3 regions of the Proteiniborus ethanoligenes genome follow, and region 3 is predicted to be linked to each of the others. Evidence: predicted binding sites of a transcription regulator. Region 3 holds the regulator's gene; each other region holds the start of a gene.
The links. The regulator LexA, encoded in region 3, represses DNA repair genes until DNA is damaged. The targets are predictions, from matches to a motif close to CNAACANNTGTTNG.

Region 1: the regulator LexA is predicted to act here: its motif matches at 6,242-6,255, upstream of uvrB (excinuclease ABC subunit UvrB).
Region 2: the regulator LexA is predicted to act here: its motif matches at 5,436-5,449, upstream of BLV37_RS03630 (putative DNA modification/repair radical SAM protein).

Annotation. Positions count from the first base shown of each region.
Region 1 is NZ_FNQE01000025.1:823-9,384, reverse strand. Features, by position in the region: gene BLV37_RS10715 (AEC family transporter) at 1-446, opposite strand, end outside; gene BLV37_RS10710 (copper amine oxidase N-terminal domain-containing protein) at 668-1,210, opposite strand; gene uvrA (excinuclease ABC subunit UvrA) at 1,275-4,100, opposite strand; gene uvrB (excinuclease ABC subunit UvrB) at 4,204-6,177, opposite strand; gene BLV37_RS10695 (TolB-like translocation protein) at 6,391-7,977, shown strand; gene BLV37_RS10690 (S41 family peptidase) at 8,006-8,562, opposite strand, start outside.
Region 2 is NZ_FNQE01000006.1:18,143-26,704, forward strand. Features, by position in the region: gene BLV37_RS03610 (aminopeptidase P family protein) at 1-877, opposite strand, end outside; gene eutH (ethanolamine utilization protein EutH) at 915-2,018, opposite strand; gene eutH (ethanolamine utilization protein EutH) at 2,093-3,196, opposite strand; gene BLV37_RS03625 (TIGR03915 family putative DNA repair protein) at 3,323-4,069, opposite strand; gene BLV37_RS03630 (putative DNA modification/repair radical SAM protein) at 4,071-5,378, opposite strand; gene BLV37_RS03635 (TldD/PmbA family protein) at 5,720-7,057, shown strand; gene BLV37_RS03640 (metallopeptidase TldD-related protein) at 7,069-8,298, shown strand; gene BLV37_RS03645 (sulfurtransferase TusA family protein) at 8,487-8,562, shown strand, end outside.
Region 3 is NZ_FNQE01000009.1:59,628-68,189, forward strand. Features, by position in the region: gene BLV37_RS05130 (NAD(P)/FAD-dependent oxidoreductase) at 1-471, shown strand, start outside; gene BLV37_RS05135 (4Fe-4S binding protein) at 472-960, shown strand; gene BLV37_RS05140 ((2Fe-2S)-binding protein) at 965-1,243, shown strand; gene BLV37_RS05145 (NAD(P)/FAD-dependent oxidoreductase) at 1,236-2,384, shown strand; gene BLV37_RS05150 (4Fe-4S binding protein) at 2,414-2,806, shown strand; gene BLV37_RS05155 (aldehyde ferredoxin oxidoreductase family protein) at 2,826-4,982, shown strand; gene thiS (sulfur carrier protein ThiS) at 4,999-5,196, shown strand; gene BLV37_RS05165 (tyrosine recombinase XerC) at 5,737-6,714, shown strand; gene BLV37_RS05170 (LysM peptidoglycan-binding domain-containing protein) at 6,768-7,070, opposite strand; gene lexA (transcriptional repressor LexA) at 7,232-7,855, shown strand; gene BLV37_RS05180 (methionine gamma-lyase family protein) at 7,877-8,562, opposite strand, start outside.

The DNA.
Region 1 (8,562 bases), on a different contig from region 3:
ACAATAACTGCTAATATATTATATAAGGGAATAACAAAAGCAGTTATTAGTGCACCTTTTGTGACTGCATCACTACCTCCAATGTTAGATGCTAATGCTAGTCCTATAAGGGCATAGTTACTCCTGAAAGAACCTTGCACAAATGCACCTATAGAGCTTTTTTCTTTAATTAATAGTTCTGCACCTAGCCATATTAGTATAAATGATAAAAGAGTTGCAACAAGGGCAAAAATTAGCAATTTTAAATTAAAAAAATCATTAAAATTCGAACGAGAAATATCCCTAAATAATAGCATAGGTAATGCTATATTAAATAAAATAGTATTCATCTTCTTTATGCTGTGTTCATCTGTTATACCTTTCGTTTTTAAAACATATCCCAATATAATAATTATAAAAACTGGGAAAACAGCATTTATACTAAAAATAAAATTTTGAAATATCAAAGTTATCAGCCTGCTTTCTTGTTATGTTATGATGTGTTTATTAAACATGCCCAAAACACTCTAGACTTTTCTCAATAACATCATATTATTACAAGAAAGCAAAAAGAGCAATAAACATTAATGTTATAAATTATATTTATAGAAATAAGTCTTTGGTAACAAAAAATTAAAGAACTGACACAATGGTCAGCCCTATCTTATATTAAAATCTTCTCTAGTCTTTAGAAGGATATTATTATTCCTCTTATGAAATTATCCTTGTCTATAACTGCCCCTAAAATATCTCCACATTTCAAATCGCTAAAATCAATATTCATAGTTTTATCATTTCTCTGAAGTAGTATAATGACATCTTCTCTTATACTTAGTAATGGAGTTACTTCCCTGCTATTATCGTCAATATGCTGCTCAATTTCTATGGTTTTGTTTTCATGGTCTATTTTAGTTATCATTCCATATACGAATATTTCACCATTTAAATAATCACATTCTGGAAAATCCTTATATTTGTTTATTATAACCTTGTTTTCTTTGCTGTCCCATGTAACTTCACATCCTAAGCCATCTGCTACTGGTCTCAATGGAACAAACACTCGGTCATTGTATATGAAAGGCTCTGTATCTGTTTTTATATTTATTCCATCTACCTCTATCTTTATATCCTTTATAAATACATCTATTCTTTTGAAATATCCTCCTGCAAAGGCTGTAGCTGATAGTAAAAGTATTATTCCAACTAGTAAAAACACTAAGCTTTTTTTCATAAAAAAACCCCCTAATTTGCTTTTACTAAAATTATTGACAAAATTAAGGGGATTATACTAATATTTATTTTTCTAATACTTTTTTTAAGAAATGACCTGTATATGATTCTTTAATCTTGCATATTTCCTCTGGTGTTCCTTTAGCAATTACTGTACCACCCTTATCTCCGCCTTCTGGCCCTAAATCTATTATATAGTCAGAGGTTTTGATTACATCTAAATTATGTTCAATAACTACTACTGCATTTCCAGCATCTACTAACTGATTTAACACCTTAATAAGCTTGTGAATATCTGCTGTATGAAGACCAGTTGTAGGCTCGTCAAGAATATATAGGGTTTTGCCTGTACTTCTTTTGCTAAGCTCTGTGGCTAATTTGACCCTCTGTGCTTCCCCACCTGAAAGCTGCGTTGAAGGTTGACCTAGCTTTATATATCCAAGCCCTACTTCGTACATGGTCTCTAGCTTTCTCTTTATGCTTGGTATGCTATCGAAGAATTCTACAGATTCCTCTACTGTCATATCCAATATATCTGATATAGTCTTTCCTTTATATTTTACTTGCAGAGTTTCTCTGTTATATCTTTTGCCCTTACATACTTCACATGGAACATATACATCAGGCAAAAAGTGCATTTCTATCTTTAATATACCATCTCCTCTACAAGCTTCACATCTTCCGCCCTTCACATTGAAGCTAAAGCGGCCCTTACTATATCCTCTAGCTTTAGCCTCTGGAGTCATAGCAAATAAGTCCCTAATCTGATCAAATACTCCTGTATACGTTGCAGGGTTTGATCTAGGTGTTCTACCTATAGGTGATTGATCTATATCTATGATTTTATCAATATGCTCCATGCCTAATATGTCTTTATGTTTTCCTGGTTTAACCTTAGAGTTGTGTAGCTCCTGAGATAGTCTTTTATACAATATTTCATTTACTAATGTGCTTTTACCAGAGCCTGAAACACCTGTTATAGATGTGAACACACCTAAGGGTATCCTAACATCTATATCCTTTAGGTTGTTTTCTGCAGCGCCTAGTACCTCTACCCATTTGCCGTTTGGCTTTCTTCTCTTTTTCGGAATTTCTATTTTTTTAGTACCACTTAAATATTGGCCTGTAATAGATTCCTTGCATTTTTTTATATCTTCAAGGCTTCCTTCTGCAACTATATAGCCTCCATGAACACCTGCCCCTGGTCCTATGTCTACTATGTGGTCAGCACAATACATAGTATCTTCATCATGCTCTACTACTATTAAAGTATTTCCTAGGTCTGTAAGACTTCTAAGGGTTTTTAGTAGTCTATCATTATCTCGTTGATGAAGCCCAATGCTTGGTTCGTCTAATACATAGAGAACTCCTACTAGGCTTGAGCCTATTTGAGTAGCTAGCCTTATTCTCTGAGACTCTCCGCCAGAAAGAGTCCCTGCATTTCTTGATAATGTTAGATAATCTAATCCCACATCTACAAGGAACTTTAGTCTTTCTCTTATTTCTTTTAAAATTTGATATGCAATTTTTTCCTGCATTTTAGTTAAGCTTAAATTATTCACAAAGTCTATTGCCTGTCTTACGGACATATGAGTAAACTCTGAAATATTTAGCTCTCCTATAGTTACTGCAAGTGCTTCTGGCTTTAGCCTATTTCCATTACAGTCAGGACAAGGTATAATGCCCATAAAGCCTTCTATCTTATCGCGCATATAATCTGAATTTGTTTCACCATATCGTCTTTCTAGATTAGGTATTACACCTTCAAAAGGCGCTTTATATGTTCTCCATCCACCAAATCTACTATCAAATTCAAATTCTACTTCTCTTTTGCCTGTTCCATAGAGTATTTCATCTATTAACTTTTTTGGCGCACTGCTAATAGGATCATCCAGACTAAAATCATAATACTCTGCTATAGCAGTAAACATTTTAAAATAATATGTGTCTTCAGACGTGCTAGCATAAGGGGCTATGGCGCCTTGATTTATAGACAAGTTTTTATTAGGAATAATTAGCTCAGGATCTATTTTCATGTGGCTGCCTAATCCATTACAGGTTGGACACATACCAAAGGGACTGTTAAACGAAAATAATCTTGGCTCTAAATCATCTATGCCTACACCACAGTCAGGGCAGGATAGTTTTTGGCTAAAGAGTAATTCTTCCTTGTCTATTACATCAACTATTATTAATCCCTCTGAAAGCTTCAGTCCTGTTTCTAGGGAATCTGTTAGTCTTTGCTCTATTCCTTCCTTAACTATTAATCTGTCTATTACTACTTCTATATTATGTTTTTTATTTTTATCTAGCTTTATTTCTTCACTTAATTCCTTTAATTCTCCATCTACTCTTACTCTCACAAAGCCTTCTTTTCTTATGGTTTCAAATATTTTTTGATGCTCCCCCTTGCGCCCTCTTACAATAGGCGAAAGCAGCTGAATTCTAGTTCTTTCCTCTAAGGATAGTATTTGATCCACCATTTGGTCAACTGTTTGAGAAGTTATTTCCTTTCCACATTTATAGCAATGTGGTGTTCCTATTCTAGCATACAGAAGTCTTAAATAGTCATAAATCTCAGTAACTGTTCCAACAGTAGATCTTGGGTTTTTGCTTGTAGTCTTCTGATCTATGGATATGGCAGGAGATAAACCTTCTATATACTCAACGTCTGGTTTTTCCATTTGACCTAAAAACTGTCTAGCATAGGCTGAAAGGCTCTCTACATATCTTCTTTGACCTTCTGCATATATGGTATCAAAGGCAAGGGATGATTTACCAGAACCACTTAAGCCTGTTAATACAATAAATTTGTTTCTTGGGAGCTCTAGATTAATATTTTTTAAATTGTGCTCCTTTGCTCCTCTAATTATTATTTTGTCTTTTAACATTTCTGCACCTCGTTTTTCTTATCTGAGTATTTTAATACTAGATTCTTAGCTAATGCCCAGGATAACACAAATGCATTTTTCAACAGTCTACATGCATAAGTAATTATATTTTTTTCTTTAACTCGCTAATCTTATCTCTTAATTCTGCTGCTCTTTCAAATTGTAAATTTTCTGCAGCCTCAAACATTTCAATCTCAAGATTTTTAATATAAACCATTAGTTCATCTATACCCATTTCTTTCTTTGTATCAAAACCATATTTTTCATGGTCCTCTGCTACCTTAGTAGCTTCGATAACATCTCTTATGCCTTTTTTAATAGTTTGAGGAATTATATTATGCTCTTTATTATATTTTAACTGTATATGCCTTCTTCTATTAGTTTCGTCTATTGCTTTCTGCATTGAATTTGTTATTCTATCAGCATACATTATAACCTTGCCTTCTGAATTCCTAGCAGCTCTTCCTATAGTCTGTACCATAGATGTTTCCGATCTTAAGAAGCCTTCTTTATCTGCATCTAGTATTGCTACTAGAGAAACCTCTGGTAAATCTAGTCCTTCTCTCAAAAGATTGATGCCTACAAGAACATCAAACTTGCCTATTCTAAGATCTCTTATTATTTCCATTCTTTCAATAGTTTTAATATCTGAGTGTAGATAGGTAACTTTTATACCTATTTCTTTAAAATAATTAGTTAAGTCCTCAGACATTTTCTTAGTTAAGGTAGTCACTAAAACTCTTTCGTTTTTCTCTGCTCTAATGTTTATTTCTTTTACCAAATCATCTATCTGATTTCTCGTTGGTCTAACTTCAACTTCTGGATCTAATAGACCTGTTGGTCTAATAATTTGCTCTACAATTTGCTGACAATTATCTAGCTCATAAGGTCCAGGTGTTGCACTTACGAATAATACTTGATTAATATGCTTTTCAAACTCATCAAACTGAAGTGGTCTATTGTCAAGTGCAGAAGGTAGCCTAAACCCATAGTCTACCAAGGTAGTTTTTCTTGATTTGTCTCCTGCATACATTCCTCTAATCTGAGGAATAGTAACATGGGACTCATCTATTATCATAAGATAATCCTCTGGGAAATAATCTAGTAAAGTGTAGGGCTTGCTTCCTGGTGGTCTTGCACTAATATGCCTAGAGTAGTTCTCTATTCCTTGACAAAATCCCATTTCCCGTAACATCTCTATATCGTACATGGTTCTTTGCTGTAGTCTTTGAGCTTCTAAGAGCTTATCCTCCTTAGCTAGTTCCTTTAATCTTTCCTCTAATTCCTCTTCTATGCTCTTTATAGCTCTTTCAATCTTTTCTGGGCTTGTAGCATAGTGAGATGCAGGAAATATGGAAATATGGCTTCTAGTTCCTATAATCTCACCAGTCAAAGCATTGACTTCTGTTATTTTTTCTACTTCATCTCCAAAAAGTTCTACTCTAATAGCATGCTCATTAGACGAAGCTGGGAATATTTCCACCACATCCCCCCTAACTCTAAAGGTTCCTCTAACAAAGTTTATATCATTTCTTTCATACTGAATATCTACAAGCTTTCTTATGATTTCATCTCTATCCTTTATCATTCCTGGTCTTAAGGATAGTACTAGATTTTCATAATCGATTGGATCTCCTAATCCATATATACAAGACACACTAGCTACTATTATTACGTCTCTTCTTTCAAATAACGCAGCCGTTGCAGAGTGCCTTAGCTTATCAATTTCATCATTTATTGATGCATCCTTCTCTATATATGTATCCGTATGGGGTACATATGCTTCTGGTTGGTAATAATCATAATAGCTTACAAAGTATTCTACAGCATTGTCAGGGAAAAATTCCTTGAACTCACTAGTTAGCTGTGCCGCTAATGTTTTATTATGTGCTATTACAATAGTTGGTTTTTGAGTTCTTTCAATTATATTAGCCATGGTAAATGTCTTACCAGAGCCTGTAACCCCTAGAAGAGTCTGAGAGCTTAGGCCTTTATTTATTCCATTAACTAACTGCTCAATAGCCTGAGGCTGATCGCCAGTAGGTTTAAACTCTGATTTTATTTTAAATTTGTTCAAGGTATCACCTCAATTTATACTTATAAACCATAGTATCTCACAAAATTAATTTAATCACAATTTCGGAACACTTGTTCGTATTAATTATATATTTAATATTCATATAAATCAATATATCAAATATATTTTATTTTTCCAAAAAATTATTATTAATTTTAGAAGGTCATTTTGATTTAATGTGGAATATATAACTCATAGTAGGAGGTAATTTAAATGAAGAAAGGGATATTATATGTGTCATTGATGTTAACTTTAACTGCTTGCAGTCCTAAAAGTAATACACCTTTAGTTGACTCTAGCCTTTCTACAAATGTGACATCTGACATAGAATATAAAGTAGAGAAAACAATATTGTCTAAGGGCTTCCAATCTATCTCTCCCGCTGTTGAGTTAATGGAAAAAGACAGAGGTCAATACTTTTTAGTTAAATTTGGTGTAGTTGAATGCTCTACTGCCAGTGTTGACAGCATATCTAGGGTAAACAATGAAGTTAACATATATACCTCAGTAAAAAAAGAATGGGGTAAAAAAGATATAGTAGTTCCACAAATTTTGATTAAGCTTGAAGATATTGATGATTTGCCACTTAAGGATTTAAAATTCAATGTTATTCCTAGCAACTATAAGCCCATCCAAATAAAATTTGATAGGGCCCAGGTTCTTAATAAAATATATACTCAATTTAAGTATACTGCTAACACTATGCCCGTTGTAAGTCTTATAAAAGAAAATAGTGAGTACATATGGAATGTGAGATTAAATAATACATTTCTAAAAAATAATCCTAGTAGCCCTCTTTTTATGTTCAAAGCAAAAATCAACTCTGATAGTGGCGACATCTTAAATGCCCAGCCAATACTTTTATCTGAGACTATTGATCAAGGTAAGATAATTGACTATGCAAAGGATAGCTTTATTGCTTATGTCCAAAGAGAGGAAAACGACAATATATCTAGCGAAAGTCTTTGGTTATACGATCTTAACAGCTTTGAGAAAAGAAAAATTTATTCAACTAATAACTCTATTTTTTCTGTTGAATTTAGCCCAGATTTAAAAAAACTTGCAATAATTGAGTATAATGGAAAACTAACTGATTTATATGTAGTAAATTTAGATAGTAACCTAACTCAAAAAATTACTCCAATGGATCGCAGACATACGTGGAATATAAAATGGCAGAACAACCACATATTGTGCGCAGTAAATAATGATGATCAGAAGGTATCTTCAATAATTACTCTGGATACCTTGAATAATGAGGAAATGGTTTTGTTTAAGGTAAATTTAAATATTACTAATTTTGACGTAAATGGAGATGCCTTTGTTCTTGAGGAAAGTGATTTTACCAAAGATATTTCTAGTCTGTATTTTAAGAAAAGTGATGATAAATCAAGAAAAATCAGCTCTGGTATTGAGGGTAAATTTATAGACGATAATAGGCTAATTTATAGAAAAAAAGTAGAAAAAGAAGATAAATACGAATTGTATATCTATGATTTAAAGAAAAATGAGGAAACATTGTTAACTGATATTGATACTAGGGAATTTTCTATTGTCAATAAGGACACAATTTTCATAGTTGGTAAAAATAACACCTCCACTGATTATTCTATATATTTATATAATCTTAAAAAGGATGAATCCGAACTACTAGGACAGGTACTAGATAAGAATATTTATTATAGCCACAATTTAAACACAGGCTTTTTTAGCGTAGTTCCATCTTCAGATAATGCTGATTCTCAGTTTATATATGGTATTAATTTTGATGAACTTAATGAATATGAAAAGGATAGCTAAAAAGCTATCCTTTAATATATTCTCTCCATTATTTATTAATCTTTTCTTTCACTACCTCAATTGCTTTTTGAAGCTGAGTGTCCTCTTCTAGATTTTCTACACCTATTTGCTCAACATCCTTAGGTATCTCAACTATAATGTCAGGCTCTATTCCTATGCCTTGAATATTTCTTCCATTAGGTGTGAAATATTCGGATACAGTGATTTTAAACCCCGAGCCATCCGAAAGCTCTTTTATTCGCTGTACAACACCTTTACCAAAAGTAGTAGTTCCTATTATAGTACCTTCCTTGGTATCTTGAAGGGCTCCTGAAAGGATTTCTGAAGCACTTGCACTACCTTCATTTACCAAGACTGTTAAAGGTATTCCTAATTTATTTTTATCTGATTTTAAATATTCTCTTTCTTTTTTCTTTGTTTCTGTATAAACTATAGTTCCTTCACCCATTAATTCATCTGCAATTTTAGCAGAAATATCTAAAAGTCCTCCAGGATTATTTCTTAAATCTAATACTAAGCCTTTCATACCTTTATTTTGTAATTCTTTTAAGTGTGCCATAAAATCATTATAAGTGAAATCGTCAA
Region 2 (8,562 bases), on a different contig from region 3:
TTCCTTCTATTTTCTTTGTGTTTTCAGGCATACATCCGTAAAGCCACCTGCTTACCTTGTTTGGGTCGTAGTAAATACTTAAATTCTTTTCAATACCTTTTAATATATTTTCAATTTCTTCATATCCTCTAACTTCAACTCCATTGTCCTCTAGGGTGGATTTCACTTCATCAGTTATCTTTCTTGAATCTATGAAAAGCATAGCACTATCTATTGAAACTAAGGCATAGGATATGGTTACAGGGTTATTGCTTACATCATTTCCTCTTATGTTATATAGCCAAGCTATATCATCTAAGCTGCTTATTATATAATATTGAGCCCCTTTTTTCTTCATTTCCGCTCTAACTATGTTTAGCTTTTCTTTAGTAGATTTGCCTGAATACTTTACATCATGAATATACACCTTCTCTAAAGGAAGTGTTGGTCTGTCCTCCCATATTAAATCTATCAAATCATATTTATCATTTATGCTTATGTTTTTTTCTTTTAACTTTTCTTCTAATTCTTTTGATTGATTACAGGAGAACACTTTGCCGTCAAAGCCTACACAGGCATCTTGCTTAAGAGTGTCTCTTAGCCACTCTGAATAGGTAGGTACTCCAGGCTGTCTCATTTTAAAAAGCTTTATCTCTGTACCTTGAAGCTCTTTTTCTGCTTGTATAAAATATCTTCCGTCAGTCCACAATCCTGATTCATTTAATGTAACTACTACTGTTCCTGCTGAGCCTGTAAAACCTGAAATCCACGCCCTTGATTTCCAATGCTCTGGTACATATTCGCTTTGATGTGCATCAAAGCTTGGCACTACATAAGCATCCATTCCTTTTTCCTTCATTAAATTTCGAATCTCTTTAAGCTTTTCATTTACTTGCATAATCCACCCTTCCTTTCATTATATGTTTAAGCTTACATTAACTTAATTCTGCATTAATAGGTTCTCCATAGCTACTCATATTCCTAGTTAGAACCATACCTACTGCAATTGCACTAACTCCTGCGGCTAGCTTCGATAGTATGAATGGTGTTATTGCAGTTTTATCTATACTGGCTACAAAGCCTAGCTGTCCACCAAGGGTAAAGGCTCCACTTACTAGAAATGCTGACAGCAGCACCTTCCCCCTTTCGTCCATATCCTTCATCATAATCATGGAAGGAACATTACTTGATAAGGAAATTAACATGCCTAAAACAGCAGTTTCTCCAATGCCTAACATATTCCCAAACTTCAAAAGAGAGGTCTTAAATACTTTTGTGATCACATGAATCATAGGATATGCCCCGCAAAGAATTATAGTTATAGTTCCTACAATTTTTAATCCTTCATCAAAAGGGCTCATCCCAGGGATTAATGTAAGTCCTGATATCTTTTCAAATATACTTATGGTAATCCCCAATGTGCTTATTATAGTTGTTGCCTTGCTAAAGCGATTAAAGCCATTTAATAACTGATTAGGCCATTTTACTAAGCCTATTGTAAAAGCAATTGAAATAAATATAACCGGAATAATATTTATAAGGAGAACTGGTATAGATAAGCCTAATAATAAACCACCAACTAAACAGCCTAAGGGTATAGTTATCATACCTGCTAATATTCCTTTAGTAAATAGCATTTGATCTTCTTTTTCTAAAATTCCTGCACCTGTAGGTATTGTAAATCCTATGGTAGCTCCTAGCATAGAGGCTAAAATAAATCCTGAAAACACTCCTATTTCATTACTTTGTGCCATGTTCATCGCAGCAGTATATCCACCCATGTTGCAGGGGAGAATTGACGCAGGAAATATAGATGGATCTGCTCCTATATATTCAAACAGTGGAGTTATTATTTTTGATAATTGATGGGCTATTACAGGCGTAAGTGCATATATCCCAATTACAGGTATAGCCAAGTTACCCATGGCTAAAAATCCTTCGTTAAACTTTTCCCCTAAGCCATATTTATTCCCTATAATTTTATCTATGCAACCTAGTACAGCAAATCCATATATTATATATAGTATTGTTTTACTCATATCGTCCCCCCTAATTGCACAAGTTGTCTTAATATGTTCATGTGCTTTAGCTTCTGTATATTTTTATAATTCTCTTAGTTACATTCCTCAATAGTAAGCCTATGGTCTTCTTTAATATTTCTAGTAAGAATTAAGCCTAGTATAATTGCACTAATTCCGGCTACTATCTTAGATACAACAAATGGAACTATGGCTGTTTTTTCTATACTAGCTACAAAGCCTAGCTGACCACCAAAGGTATAAGCACCACTGACTGCAAATGCAGAGCATAGGACCTTTCCTCTGTTGTCCATATTTTTCATCATCATAAATGCTGGGATACTGTTAGCTAAGGTTATCAGTATTCCCACTACTGCATTTTCTCCAACACCTATTTTCTCTCCAAGCTTTAATAATGGTGCTTTAAATATTTTTGTGATTATATGCATCATGGGATAAGCTCCGCACAATACTATAACTATACTGCCTACTATTTTAAGTCCTTCATCAAAGGGTTCCATTCCTTGTATAAGAGTAATGCCAGATATTCTTTCAAATATACTTACAATAAGTCCAAGGGCGCCTATTATCATTATTAGTCTACTAAAATAACCAAATCCCTTTACTAATTTATTCTGAAATTTAATCAAGCCAATAATAAAGATTAGCCCCATTAAAATAATCGGAATCATATTAATCAAAAGAATATATATAGGAACACCTAACAGTATTCCACCTACAAAGCTACCTATAGGTATAGTTACCATACCAGATAATATGCCTTTAGTAAAATAGTATTGATCCTGCTTTTCAATAATGCCTGCTCCTATGGGGAGGGTAAATACTACTGTAGCCCCTAGCATAGAGGCTAGTATCAGTCCTGAAAACAGTCCCATTTCCTTTGACTGCGCCATATTGGCTGCTGACATATAACCACCCATATCACAGGCAAGTATAGACGCAGGAAATACAGATGGATCTGCACCTATGGCTGCAAATATAGGAGTTACTATTTTTGAAAGCTCAGTAGATAGTACTGGAGCTAAGGCATATATCCCGATAATAGTAAGGCTTAGGCTTCCCATTGCCATAAAACCTTCATTAAATTTTTCTCCCAATCCATATTTGTTCCCTAGTAGCTTATCTATAGCTCCTATTGCAGCAAATGCGAATATTGTATAGAGTATTATTTCGTTCATTATATTTCCCCTTATCATTTTGTTTAATATTCTTATAATATGGTAAGTAATACTTAATCACAAATCTTTTATCTATAATTATAATATATTAAACATACATATGTATACATAAAAAGACTGCTTTTACTAGCAGTCCTTTTGTTTTTCAACTAAGTGCTTCCAATACCTTACTGGCATGTGTTGTTTTTGAAGCCTTGGGTTTATTTTATTTTCAATGGCGATACTATTAAAATATTCTTTCCAAAGTCTTTGGTATTCCTCCTCTTCGTCTATAAAGCTAATCTCTTCTAGGACATTTAAATCCCTAACTACCCATTCTTTTTTATTATACATAACAGCTAATTCTCGCTTAACATCATGAACAATCCAATATTCATCTGGCATTCTATCCTCAAAGTGAGGTGCTATAAGGCCTATTATATTATTATCTGGTTCTATCTGGGAATAATATACTCCATTGCTCAGCTGGCTAAATCTAATAAGTCCAAGCATTCGATGAACTTCCTTTCTTACCTTTTGGGAGATATTATTTACTAAAAGCACTGCATCATTCGATAAATTTAAGTCTATATCTTTTCCTATTTTCCACCCAAGCCTTAAATAATTATATATTACAGTTCCCCTGTATTCATCTTCAGAAAGAAAAACATAAAAGCAGTTTTGCAAAGCAAAATCCGATATCTTAGCTTTTATTGAATTATAAACTCTTTTAGCCTTTTCCAGATCTGTTTCTATATGTACTTTTTTTATAAAAAGATTTTGCTGAGGATTATCCTCTGACAAAATATCATCTGGTATTTCTCTTCTGTAATAAGCTTCATATATGGCTGTTAGTAGTCCATCAAAGCTTCCATCGTAAATATACTGTAGCATGTTAAAACTCCCCTGTTATAGTTGATATAACTTCGTTAGCAGGTAGCAACTGTGGATATAGGGAAAATATAGAAATCTGCTCTCCTGACTCTATAGCATACTTCTTATCCACATTGAGGACTAGGCTATTTCTTATGGCAGAAGCATCCATGCTTTTTATACCATAATGCTTACCGTCACAGGTTATAAAATATCTAGCTCTCTTTATTACCACCCCCAGCTTTTTTAAATGTTCAAAGTCTAATTTACCAAACTTTCTAGCAGAGATTATTCTCCTAGCAGATTTTACCCCTATGCCAGGAACCCTTAAAAGCAAATAATAATCTGCCTTATTTACTTCTACAGGAAACATGTCTATGTTTCTCAAGGCATAGTCACATTTAGGATCAAGGTCAAGATCAAAATCTGGCTTTTCATCATTAAGTATTTCGGCAGCATTATACCCATAAAATCTAAGCAGCCAATCTGCCTGATAAAGCCTGTTTTCTCTGACTAAGGGTGGAGAAGATAGTGGCGGAAGGTTTGGATGTGTAGATACAGGCACAAAGGCAGAATAATATACTCTTTTAAGATTAAAGCCTTTATATAAGGCTTCCGAAAGCCTAAGTATCTTTAAATCACTATCCTTAGTAGCTCCCACTATAAGCTGGGTAGTTTGCCCAGCAGGTACAAAGCTTTGAGAATGTCTAAACTTTTGTTTTTCTTCTATAGATTGATGTATTCTTGAGTTTATATAATTCATAGGCCTTATAATGGCTTCCTTGTTCTTTTGTGGTGCAAGTAGCTTAAGTCCTTGATCTGATGGCAGCTCAATATTTACACTCATTCGGTCTGCATACATGCCTGCCTTTTCTATCAAAGTCTTGTCTGCACCAGGTATGGCCTTTAAATGAATGTATCCATTAAACCTATGTACCTCTCTAAGCTTTTTAACTGTGTCTGTCAAAAGCTCCATTGTATAATTAGGGTTTTTATATACTGCAGAGCTTAAAAAAAGTCCTTCTATGTAATTTCTCTTATAAAAATTGATAGTTAAATCTGCTACTTCATCAGGTGTAAATGCTGCTCTAGGTATATGGTTTGAAGCCCTATTCACACAATATACACAATCATATATGCAATAATTAGTAAAAAGAATCTTAAGCAAGGATATGCATCTCCCATCATCTGCCCAGCTATGACATATGCCGCTTTGACTAGTGCTTCCTATATCTCCCTTTCTTCCACTTCTATTGCTTCCACTAGATGAACAAGACACATCATATTTAGCTGCATCTGATAATATTTTAAGTTTATTTAGGATTTCCATAGTATCACTCCACATGTTCATTTCCTATCTATATTTTACCATGAAACATCAATTTTGTGAACATATGTTCGGTATTTTTTATTGATTTAATTTTTCTAAGAATAATTTTCATTTTTATGAACTTTAAAATTTATCAATAAATTTTATTAATATTTTTATTTTAAATATTAATTTTATAAAAATACAGTTTGACATTATTAATATTTGATAGTAATATGTAATCAAGAATGCATTATCCAACAATTCTAAATAGTTTTACATTTAAAATAGTAGCAAACATACATACACTATGGATAATACTTATCTACATTTAATAATAAAAGTATTTAAGGAGGGATTAGATGTATATTTTTCCAAAAAATCTTTATACAGATGTGAGGTTAGAGGATGCTTCTGTAAGCGAAATTACCTATCAAAATGGAGAACTAAGACAAAATTTAAAGAGAAACCATAAGGGTGGCTTCATAAGAGTTTTCGACGGTAAAAGATGGTACTATAGCTCAACAACGGATATAGACAATATACAGGAAGAAATAAATACGCTCGCTCTTATGGCTAAAGAAAATGAAAGAATCATGGAAAATCATGTAGTTGAAAAATTTCAAGTTAATAAGGGAGATTTTTTTAAGTTTAAGGAAAATGACATATTGAATGTAAGTCAAGAAGAAAAACTCCATCTTCTAAAATCATACTTCCCAATTATAGAAAATAAAGATGAAATAAAAATGTGGAGAGCTATTTACATTGACCGCAAAACTACTAAGGAATTTTATTCAAGTAAGGGAGCAGATTTAAAGTTTGACTATCAGACTTGTGCAGTAGTATTTAGATATTCCTTGAATGTAAACGGTAAAACCCTAGACAGTGGGTACGATAAAACTGTTACGGATTTTAATGAAATTAAATCTCTACATGATAAGCTAGAAAAAAACATAGCTAGAGATATTGAATATGTTACCCATGCTCAGCCTATAAAGCCTGGGAAATATACTGTAATATTCTCACCTATTGCAACAGGAGTATTTACTCATGAAAGCTTTGGACATAAAAGCGAGGCAGATTTCATGGTTGGCGACGAAACCATGATGAGAGAATGGACTATTGGCAAAAAAGTAGGTGTAGATAATTTATCTATAGTTGATAGAGGAGATATTCCTGGAAGCGGATTTGTACCATTTGACGATGAAGGAACTAAAGCTAATAAAACCTATTTAATTAAAGACGGAATCCTTTCTGGTAGACTTCATAGCAGTGTAACTGCAGAGTCCCTTAAAGAAAATCCTACGGGTAATGCTAGAGCTTTGAATTTTGAATTTGAGCCTATTGTGAGAATGACTTCTACATATATTGAGGCTGGAGATAAAACTAAAGAAGAGCTTATTTCAGAGGTGAAAGAAGGCATATTAGTAGAAGAGATAAACCACGGCTCCGGTATGTCTACTTTTACTATAGCACCTAGTATTTCCTATATGATTAGAAATGGTAAAATTGCAGAGCCTGTTAATATAGCAGTTATTAGTGGTAATGTAATGGAAACTCTTCATGAGATAGATGGTATCTCTAAGGAAATGGAGCTTCTTTCCTTCTCTTTAGGAGGCTGTGGAAAGTTTGAGCAATGGCCTCTTCCTGTAGGCATGGGTGGTCCTTATATAAGAGTAAATAATATTACAGTACAATAGGAGGTGTAGGAATGGTAAAGGAAAAATATATTAAGACTTTTAAAGAAATAAGCATAAACATATCTCAAACAGAAATAAAATCCGTCAGAAAAAAGGATATTACAAAAACAGGATTCAGAATATATGAAAATGGCTTTATAGGTATTGCAGGGGCTGTAGGAAAAGCAGATGAGGCTGAGCTTGAAAAAAGAGCAATAGAAAATTTAAAGCTTCAAATACCTTATCCTTACGAGCCTTCATCAAGCCTTGTAAAAGAAGTTGATTATAGAAAAGAAACTCTTTCTGATGAAGATTTTGTAAGTGAAGTAGAAGAGCTGCTTAAAATATTGAGAGAAGAGTTTCCTGACTTTATTTTTTCAAATAATATCTATATTCAAGAATTTGAAACTAAACTAATAAATAATAAAGGACTCAATCTAACTCATGTAGATAGAGCTGTTATAGCAGCACTTATAATAAAAGAAAAAGCTTCTGTAAACGTCTTTGATGCATTTGCAAGCTTTTTAGATAGAGAGTATAGTAGAAATGAAATCTTAAATAATGTAAGAGAAACTTTAACAGCTTACAATAATAAGGTTAAGCTTCCTGTTCAGGGTAAACAGCCCGTGGTATTTTTAGAGAATGATGAACGACTACCCCTTAAGAAAATTTTAGAGGAAATGAACGGATACAAGATAGGTACAGGCGCTTCTCTATTTAAAGACTTTTTAGGTGAAAAGAAATTTAGCGACAGCTTTACACTATACCAGAGTACAGAAAGAGAAGATATTACAGAGTTTGAATTCTTTGATGCTGAGGGTGTTGTAAATGAGGATAGATATACTTTAATCGAAAATGGAAAGATAATAACTCCATATACGGATAAGAAGACTGCAGCTCAATTTAACCTGCCTTTAACTGGCAGTGCTTCCGCAGATTATGATAAGGTTCCATCCTTAGGAGCTAGAAATCTTAAGGTAGCATCTAGCAATAAAACCTTAAAGGAGCTATTAAATGGGCAACTGGCTATTGTAGTTCTCCTAGCTTCTGGTGGTGACTTTACAGCAGAAGGAGTATTTGGTACGCCTGTTCAGCTAGGATTTTTAACTGATGGCGAAAAGCTTCTAGGAAGGCTTCCTGAGCTTACTATTTCAGGTGAATTATATACAATGTTTGGAGATGACTATATAGGAAAGTCTAAGGATAAGGCGCTATTAGGACAAAAGGCTTTAGCATTCAATTTAAATGTGGATTATATATAGATAATAGCAATTTAGTAATAAAAAAAAGATATCTAGGAGACCACTGAATAACAGGCAAAATTCAAGAATTTTTCAGAAGTCTCATATCTAGGTGTCTTTTTTTTACTTTCTTTTCATTATAACTATAAATGCCATTTTATGATATAATTAATGCAGTTAAATATATAATCTTCAAGGAAGTGAGTCTTGTGAAAACCATAGATTGTCTAGGTGATATGTGCCCTATTCCAATTTTAAAAACACGAAAAGAACTCAAATCATTGA
Region 3 (8,562 bases):
GGATATACTGTAAAAGAAGCAATAGGAAATGACTATCTAGAAAAAGCAGTAATATGGAAATTAGATCATGAATGGAAACCAATAGAAGGCACGGAAATAGAATTTAGTGTTGATGTTATGTGTATCTCTGTAGGACTTACCCCTCTAACAGAATTAATTATGCAAGCAGGCTGTAAAACGAAATACATACCAGAGTTAGGTGGGCTAGTGCCAATTAGAGATGAAGATTATCAAACAACAAAGCAAGGTATCTATGTAGCAGGTGACGTGTCAGGTGTTGAAGAAGCTAGTAGTGCAATGGTTGAAGGATATTTAGCTGGATTATGTGCTTCAAAAAATATCGGCAATAAGCATGAAAACTATATTGAATTAAAAAGAGATTATATTTTACAGCTTGACTCTTTACGCTCAGGCACAGCAGGAGAAAAAATAAGAACAGGAATAAGCAAAGTTGTAAGAGAGGTGATATAGATGATTGAGTTTACAGGAGTGCCGACTAGGAATTTGATTGAAAATGCATTTCCAAGCATAGAAAGAATAAACAAAGGACCGATTGCTATAATAGAATGCTTTCAGCATATTCCTTGTAATCCATGTTCTACTTCTTGTATTAGGAAGGCTATGAATCCAATGTACGATATCAATGACTTACCTTCACTTAATGAAGAAGAATGTAATGGATGTAGTATATGTGTAGGAAAATGCCCAGGGTTAGCAATCATGGTTGTAGATGGAAGTTATTCAAATAAGGAGGTTTTATTTAAAATACCCTTTGAATTTTTGCCTCTTCCTAATAAAGGAGATATTGTAAAAGGCTTAGACAGAGAAGGTAAATATATTACAGATGTTAAGGTAGCTGATGTACGAAGGCCAAAATTTTTTGATAAAACAGCTATTATTGATATAGTAGTTAATAGAGAGTTTTTATATGAGTTTAGAAATATAAGATTGGGGGACTAAGCCTATGAGTAATGAAACAATAATTTGTAGATGCTCAGACATAACTTTAGAAGAAATTAGACAATTAATTCAAGAAGGATATAGAACAGTTGATGAAATAAAAAGAATTTCTAGAGCTGGTATGGGACCCTGCCAGGGAAGAACCTGTAGCCAACTTATATTGCGAGAAATTGCAAACTATACTGGGAGAAGCATAGCCGAATTAGAAGTTAGTGTAAGTAGACCTCCTGTTACAGGAATAAAGCTAAAACAAATTGTATCAGGAGGTGGAGCTTATGATTAAAACTGCTGATGTAGTAATTATAGGTGGAGGAATATCAGGATGTTCAATAGCATATAATTTAGCTAAAAAAGGGGTCAAGAATATTGTATTACTTGAGAAAAACTATATAGCAAGTGGGGCCACAGGAAGATGTGGAGCAGGTGTAAGACAACAGTGGGGAACTGAAATGAATTGTCTTTTAGCCATGGAAAGCATAAATTTTTTTGAAAAAGCAAATGAAGAACTAGAATATGATGGTGATATTGAATTTAAGCAAGGAGGATATTTAATAGTTTCATCTACAGAAAAAGAGGATGCTCAATTTAAAAAGAATGTTGAGCTTCAAAAGTCATTAGGCATACCGGTAGAATATCTAACTCCAAAGGAAGCTGCTGAAATAGTTCCTTATTTAAATACTGAAATAATTAAAAGTGCAACATTCTGTCAAAAGGATGGTCATTTAAATCCTTTTTTAACTACAGATGCTTATGCAAAGGCTGCTAAGAGATTAGGTGTTAATATATATACATTTACAGAAGTCATAGGAATCAAAGCAAAAAACGGAAAAATAGAAGGAGTTATTACTAACAAAGGCGAAATATTAACTAATATAGTAGTTAATGCTTCAGGAGGCTATTCTAAGAAAATAGCGGATATGGTCAATATAGACATACCTGTATATTCAGAAAGACACCAAATACTAGTAACTGAGCCTGTAGAACCAATGCAAGAACCTATGGTTATGTCTTTTTCCTTAAATATTTATTGTCAGCAAACGCCACATGGGTCATTTATTATGGGCAGGGGGGATGAGGATGAACCTAAGGATTTAAGAACAACATCAAGCTGGCAATTCTTAGATGAAATGGCCAAAACGACTACTAAGCTCTTGCCTCCTATTGGTGAGCTTAGAGTTATAAGGCAATGGGCAGGGTTATATAATATGACCCCTGATAAGCATCCTATCTATGGTCCAGTAAAAAACTTAGAAGGCTTTTATCTTGCTATAGGCTTTAGTGGACATGGCTTTATGCTTGGACCTATGACTGGATTATTAGTTTCGCAACAAATATTAGGAGAGAAAACTACAATCGATATTAGTAAGCTTAATCTTGATAGATTTGAAAAAGGTGAGCTTGTATTTGAACCCTCTGTGGTTTAATAACTTTTATATTAATTGGAGGTGGTATTTTGAAGGTTTTAGCAAAAATAGAAGAGCGTTGTATAGGATGTCATCTGTGTGAAGAAACTTGTTCTCAGGCATACTTTAAAGAAAAAAATTTGAAAAAAGCTTCATTAAAAGTAACTGAAATAGTTGATGGGAATAATGAAATAATTACTTGTACTCAATGTGGAGAATGTATTGATATCTGCCCAGTAGAGGCCATTTATAGGGATAATAGAGGAATTGTTAGAATAAGAAAAGATATCTGTGTAGGCTGTCTAATGTGTGTAGGATTTTGTAATGAAGGAGCTATGTTCTATCACGATGAGCTTACAGAGCCTTTTAAATGCATATCTTGTGGATTATGTGTTAAAAAATGCCCTGCAAATGCAATTTATATAGAAGATATATCAATGTAATTTTAAGGGGGAGAGTCTATTGACGATAGATGCACTAAGAGAGAGTCGAAGATTGCTTAAAGAATATAAATATGAGCTTGGTAAAATTGAAAAAGGTTATGCGAATAGAAGCTTGTATATAAACTTATCGGACAATGAAATTAGTTCTATGCCAGTTACAGAGATGATGAAAGAAAAACTTATAGGTGGGAAAGGATTTGGACTATGGTATCTATGGGATAGTGTTGGTCCAGAGACAAAATGGACAGATCCAGAAAATGCAATAGTGATTGCTAGCGGTCCTATAGGAGGAATTACTCAATATCCAGGTGCAGGTAAGTCTTTGGTAGTTACTATATCGCCACTTACTGGAATACCTATAGATAGTAATGTAGGTGGATATTTTGGACCACTATTAAAATTTGCTGGTTGGGATGCTTTAAAGGTACAGGGAAAGGCAGAAAATGATGTAGTAGTGTATATTGATGGAAACGAGGGCATTGTAAGAATAGAGGAAGCTCCACTAGAAGCTATAGATGCACATGTATTAGGGGAACAGCTAACAGAAATGTATGCTGATTCCGAGGAGGATAAAAGAAACATAGCTGTTGTAACTGCAGGAACAGCAGCGGAAAATACTTTAATAGGATTATTAAACTTTACTTTTTATGATGTAAGAAGAAAAGTAACAAGACTTAAACAGGCAGGTAGAGGTGGAATAGGTACAGTATTTAGAGATAAGAATATTAAGGCTTTAGTAGTAAAGTTTAATGGAGTTAAAGGTGATTTAAATAACCCTGCAGATCAAGCTAAAATTAACAGAACCGGATTAAGACTTCATAGAGAAATAAATCGATTTGATGATGAGCAGTGCAGAATGAGACAGGTAGGGACAGCTAATATAATTGAGGTAATGGATGAATATGATCTATTGCCTGTTCACAATTATAAATACGGAAGCCATAAAGATACTTATAAAATTGCTTCTAATGTATTTAGAGATAATTATTTAACACAAGGTAAACCTGATGGTTGTTGGTATGGCTGCTCCTTATCATGTGCTAAAGCAGCAGATGGCTATGAATTAAAAACAGGACCATATAAAGGGGATAAGGTTACAATTGATGGTCCAGAGTATGAGACGGCAGCAGGCGTAGGTGCTAACTGTGGCATCTTTGACCCTGAATATATATTAGAATGTAATTTTTATTGTGATACATATGGTATTGATACTATTTCATTTGCTACAATAACAGCTTTTTTGATGGAATGCTACGAAAATGGAATAATTGATAAAGATATTACTGGTGGCTTAGAACTAACTTTTGGCAATAAGGATGCTGCAATGGAACTTCTTCATCAAATGTCTAGGGGAGAAGGTTTTGGTAAATTAGCAGGATTAGGCATTAGAAAACTTAAAAAGATATTTGTTGAAGAGTACGGTGCAGACAAAGATTTCCTGGAGGATATTGGTATGGAACAGAAGGGACTTGAGTATTCTGAGTACCTGCCTAAAGAATCTCTTGCACAGCAGGGAGGTTATGGATTAACAAATAAAGGTCCTCAGCATGACGAAGCTTGGTTAATATTTATGGATATGGTCAACAATCAAATACCAACTTTTGAAGATAAAGCTGAAGCATTACATTATTTCCCTATGTTTAGAACCTGGTTTGGTCTCATGGGGTTGTGTAAGCTACCATGGAATGATATTGTACCTGCTAGTAATTTTTCTGCTGATGAGCCTGCTAAAATACCTGAGCATGTACAAAACTATGTAGATTTGTACAATGCTATGACTGGTAATAATATTAATAAGGAAGAGTTAATAGTACAATCAGAAAGAGTGTACAATTTTCAAAGGATTTTTAATATAAGGATGGGTTATGGTAAACGAGAAAACGATAAAGTCCCATACCGTTCTGTAGGCCCTGTAACAGTTGAAGAATATGAATCAAGGAAAGAAAGATATGATAACCAGCTTAGGGAGAAATTAAATTATGATCCAACTGGAAAGTTCACTGAAGAGAAAATTAAAATTCTTAGGGCCTATAGAGAAGAACAATATGAAAAACTAATAGACGCAGTATATAAAAGAAGAGGTTGGACAATGGATGGCATACCTACTATAGAAAAATTAAAGGAAATAAAAATGGACTTACCAGAATTAATAGAGGTGGTAGAAAAGCATCTCTAATTTACAGGAGGACAAAATGATTTTAATAAATGGTAAGGAGCATGAATGGAAAGAGCATTTAACTGTACAGGAAATTCTTGATATGAAGAAATATACTTTTCCTAAGATTATTGTAAAGGTAAATGGCAAATTAATACCTAAGCAAGAATATGCAAATGTCTTAATAAATGATGGAGATGAAATACAGGTCATTCATTTATTAGCTGGAGGTTAAAATGTAACAAAATATTTAGTGTAATATAAAAGAAGCTTATTCAAAGACAAGTTAACATAAAAAAATTATGTTAACTTGTCTTTGCTTTAATTAAAACAATTTGTAAGACTAAAGAATAAAAAGAGCTTCTTAAATCAAGTTTTATTATCAAAGTGCAATTTTATTATATTTCAAAAATAAATCAAGCTTACATTTGACTTATAAGGCGTTTATTTTTTCTTTATAATGGTTTTATATCAAAATGCATCTAAAAACGTTTAAAATGGATTTTAAGGCCCAATAAGCGAATTTTGATATTGTTATAGTAAGAAATCTAATGAATTAGTTGAAAAACATTTTTAGGATTGAAAATATGTATGGTGACGAGCTTTTTTTAAATAACAGATTATAATATTCGGTGAATCTTCTACTAAATTATATGAAAACTATAGAGATTAAAAAAATAATATTAAAATATGTAGATTATGTAGAAGGATTTTGCGAAAAAATGTAGAATATTATTATACAAAATGTATATTTTGTATAATAAGGAGTGAAAATATGGATAATCTACCAATAATATTAGAAGATTTTTTAAACTACATAGAAACCATCAAAGGAAAATCTGAAAACACAACAAAAGAGTATTTTTTTGATTTACGTACCCTCTTTCGGTTTTTAAAGCTCAGATATAAATTAGTTGATAAAAGTATTCCCTTTGACGAAATAAATATATCTGATGTAGATGAAAGTATAATTCAAAGAGTCACATTACAAGACCTATATGCATTTATATCTTTTGTTGATAAGGATCGTAACAACAAAAATCATGCTAAGGCTCGGAAAGTTGCTAGTATAAGGTCTTTCTTTAAGTATTTGAATACAAAGGTTAAAATTATTGATAATAATCCTGCCCTAGATTTAGAATCACCAAAAACAAATGTTAGACATCCTGTTTATCTTTCGCTAGAGGAAGCAGAAAACCTGCTAGATTCAATAGATGGAACCTATAAAGAACGAGATTATGCTATTATTGTACTGTTCTTAAATTGTGGTCTAAGACTTTCAGAGTTGGTTAGTATAGATATTGACAAGATCAAAGGAGATACTTTAACTGTTGTAGGTAAAGGAAACAAGGAACGAACAATTTACTTGAATGATGCATGTATAAAAGCTATCGAGGATTATTTATTAGTAAGACCTACAGAAGGAGTAAAAACACCAAACGCCTTGTTTTTAAGCAATAGGAAAAGCAGAATTAGCAATAAAACTGTACAATATTTAGTAAAAAAATATATTAAAGATGCTGGTTTAGATACTGAGATTTATTCTACACATAAGCTAAGACATACTGCAGCAACTCTTATGTATAAGTATGGGAATGTTGATATTAGGGCCTTACAACAAATTTTAGGTCACGAAAATGTATCTACAACTCAAATATATACTCACATTGACGATGAAAGATTAAGAAAAGCCGTAAAAAGCAATCCCCTATCCAATAAAATACGTGAACAGCAGGATAATGATAGTAAGTAATATTGGCGTAAAATAGACCCTCTATTATCTGAGGGCCTATTTTATGATTTATGTTAGTATGTAGGAATTTTTATAACACTGCCTGCTTTTATTTCTGCTGTTTTCATATTATTGAATTCCATTATTTCATAGACAATCTTTCGGACATCTTGATTATAGGGATTATTTCTTTTAGCTATTTCCCAAAGCGTATCACCAGAAATTATGGCCATTTCTTTGTAGTTATTATTATTTGAACTATAAGCTAAACTTATTTTAGATATATTGCTTGTTAAAATAGTTATAATGCAAAATACCAAGGATAAAAAAATAGTAAATCTTTTTTTATTTGCTATTCTAATTCTTTTACGTTTCATAGCTATACCTCCGTTATCTGTAGAACATTTGTTCTTTAATTCTAGTATAATAGAACATGTGTTCCTTGTCAATGCTTTTTAAAAAAATATAGAACAAATGTTTGCTATTTATTTATATATATGTTATAATAGCAGAAAATAGAGTGTTGGGAGGTTCCATTATGTATGAAGACTTATCGTCGGTTCAGTTAAAAATACTTGAGTTCATAAAAAGTGAAATATATTCTAAAGGATATCCTCCTGCAGTAAGAGAAATTTGTAAGGCTGTCAACTTAAAATCAACCTCTACTGTTCACGGGCATCTTGAAAAAATTGAAAAGAAAGGCTATATAAGGAGAGATCCTACTAAGCCTAGAGCGATTGAAATTTTAGATAGAGTTGACAATATTATTCCATTTCCAAGAAAGGAAATAATAAATGTACCTATAGTTGGCAAAGTTACTGCTGGGGAACCTATATTAGCTGTAGAAAATATTGAAGATTCATTTCCTTTACCTATTGACTTTGTAGAAAAAGAATCTGTTTTTATGTTAAAAGTTAGAGGAGATAGCATGATTGAAGCTGGCATTTTAGATGGAGATTTTGTGCTAGTTAGACAGCAAAACACTGCATATAATGGTGATATAGTAGTTGCTCTTTTAGACGATGAAGCAACTATAAAAAGATTCTTTAAAGAAAAAGACCATATAAGGCTACAGCCTGAAAATCAATTTATGGAACCTATCATAACAAGAAATGTATCGATTCTAGGTAAAGTAACAGGAGTATTTCGTAAGATAAAGTAAAGTAGAAAAAGATAAGCTGGCTTAATAAACCAGCTTATCTTTTTCTATTAAATTATTTTTATACAAATTATTTAAACTCATCATTACTCCCAACTTACAGTGGCTATAAGTTAATCCACCTTGATAATAAGCAAAATAAGGTTCCCTCATTGGACCATCAGCACTTAATTCTATAGAAGAACCCTGTATAAAAGCCCCTGCTGCCATTATTACCTCATCCTCATATCCAGGCATTTCCCATGGCTCAGGTGTTACAAAAGAGTCAACCGGAGAAGCGCTTTGTATTCCCTGACAGAATTTAATCGCTTTTTCTCTGGATTTGAACTCTACTGCTTGTATTATATCACTACGCTTATGATTAATATCTGGTACTACTCTAAATCCTAAGCCTTTATATACTAAAGCAGTTAAAAGGGCTCCTTTTAATGCTTCCCCTACTATCATGGGTGCTAAAAAAAGACCTTGTAAGGTGTTTCTAGTGGTGCCAAAAGTTAAGCCACATTCCTTACCTATTCCAGGAGCTGTACTTCTATTAGCAACTAGCTCTATTAAGTCTCTTTTACCTACTATGTATCCTCCAGACAAAGATATACCTCCACCTGGGTTTTTGATAAGAGAGCCGGCCATTATATCTGCTCCTACATCTGTAGGCTCCTTAGTTTCAATGAATTCGCCATAGCAGTTATCAACCATAATAATTACTTTAT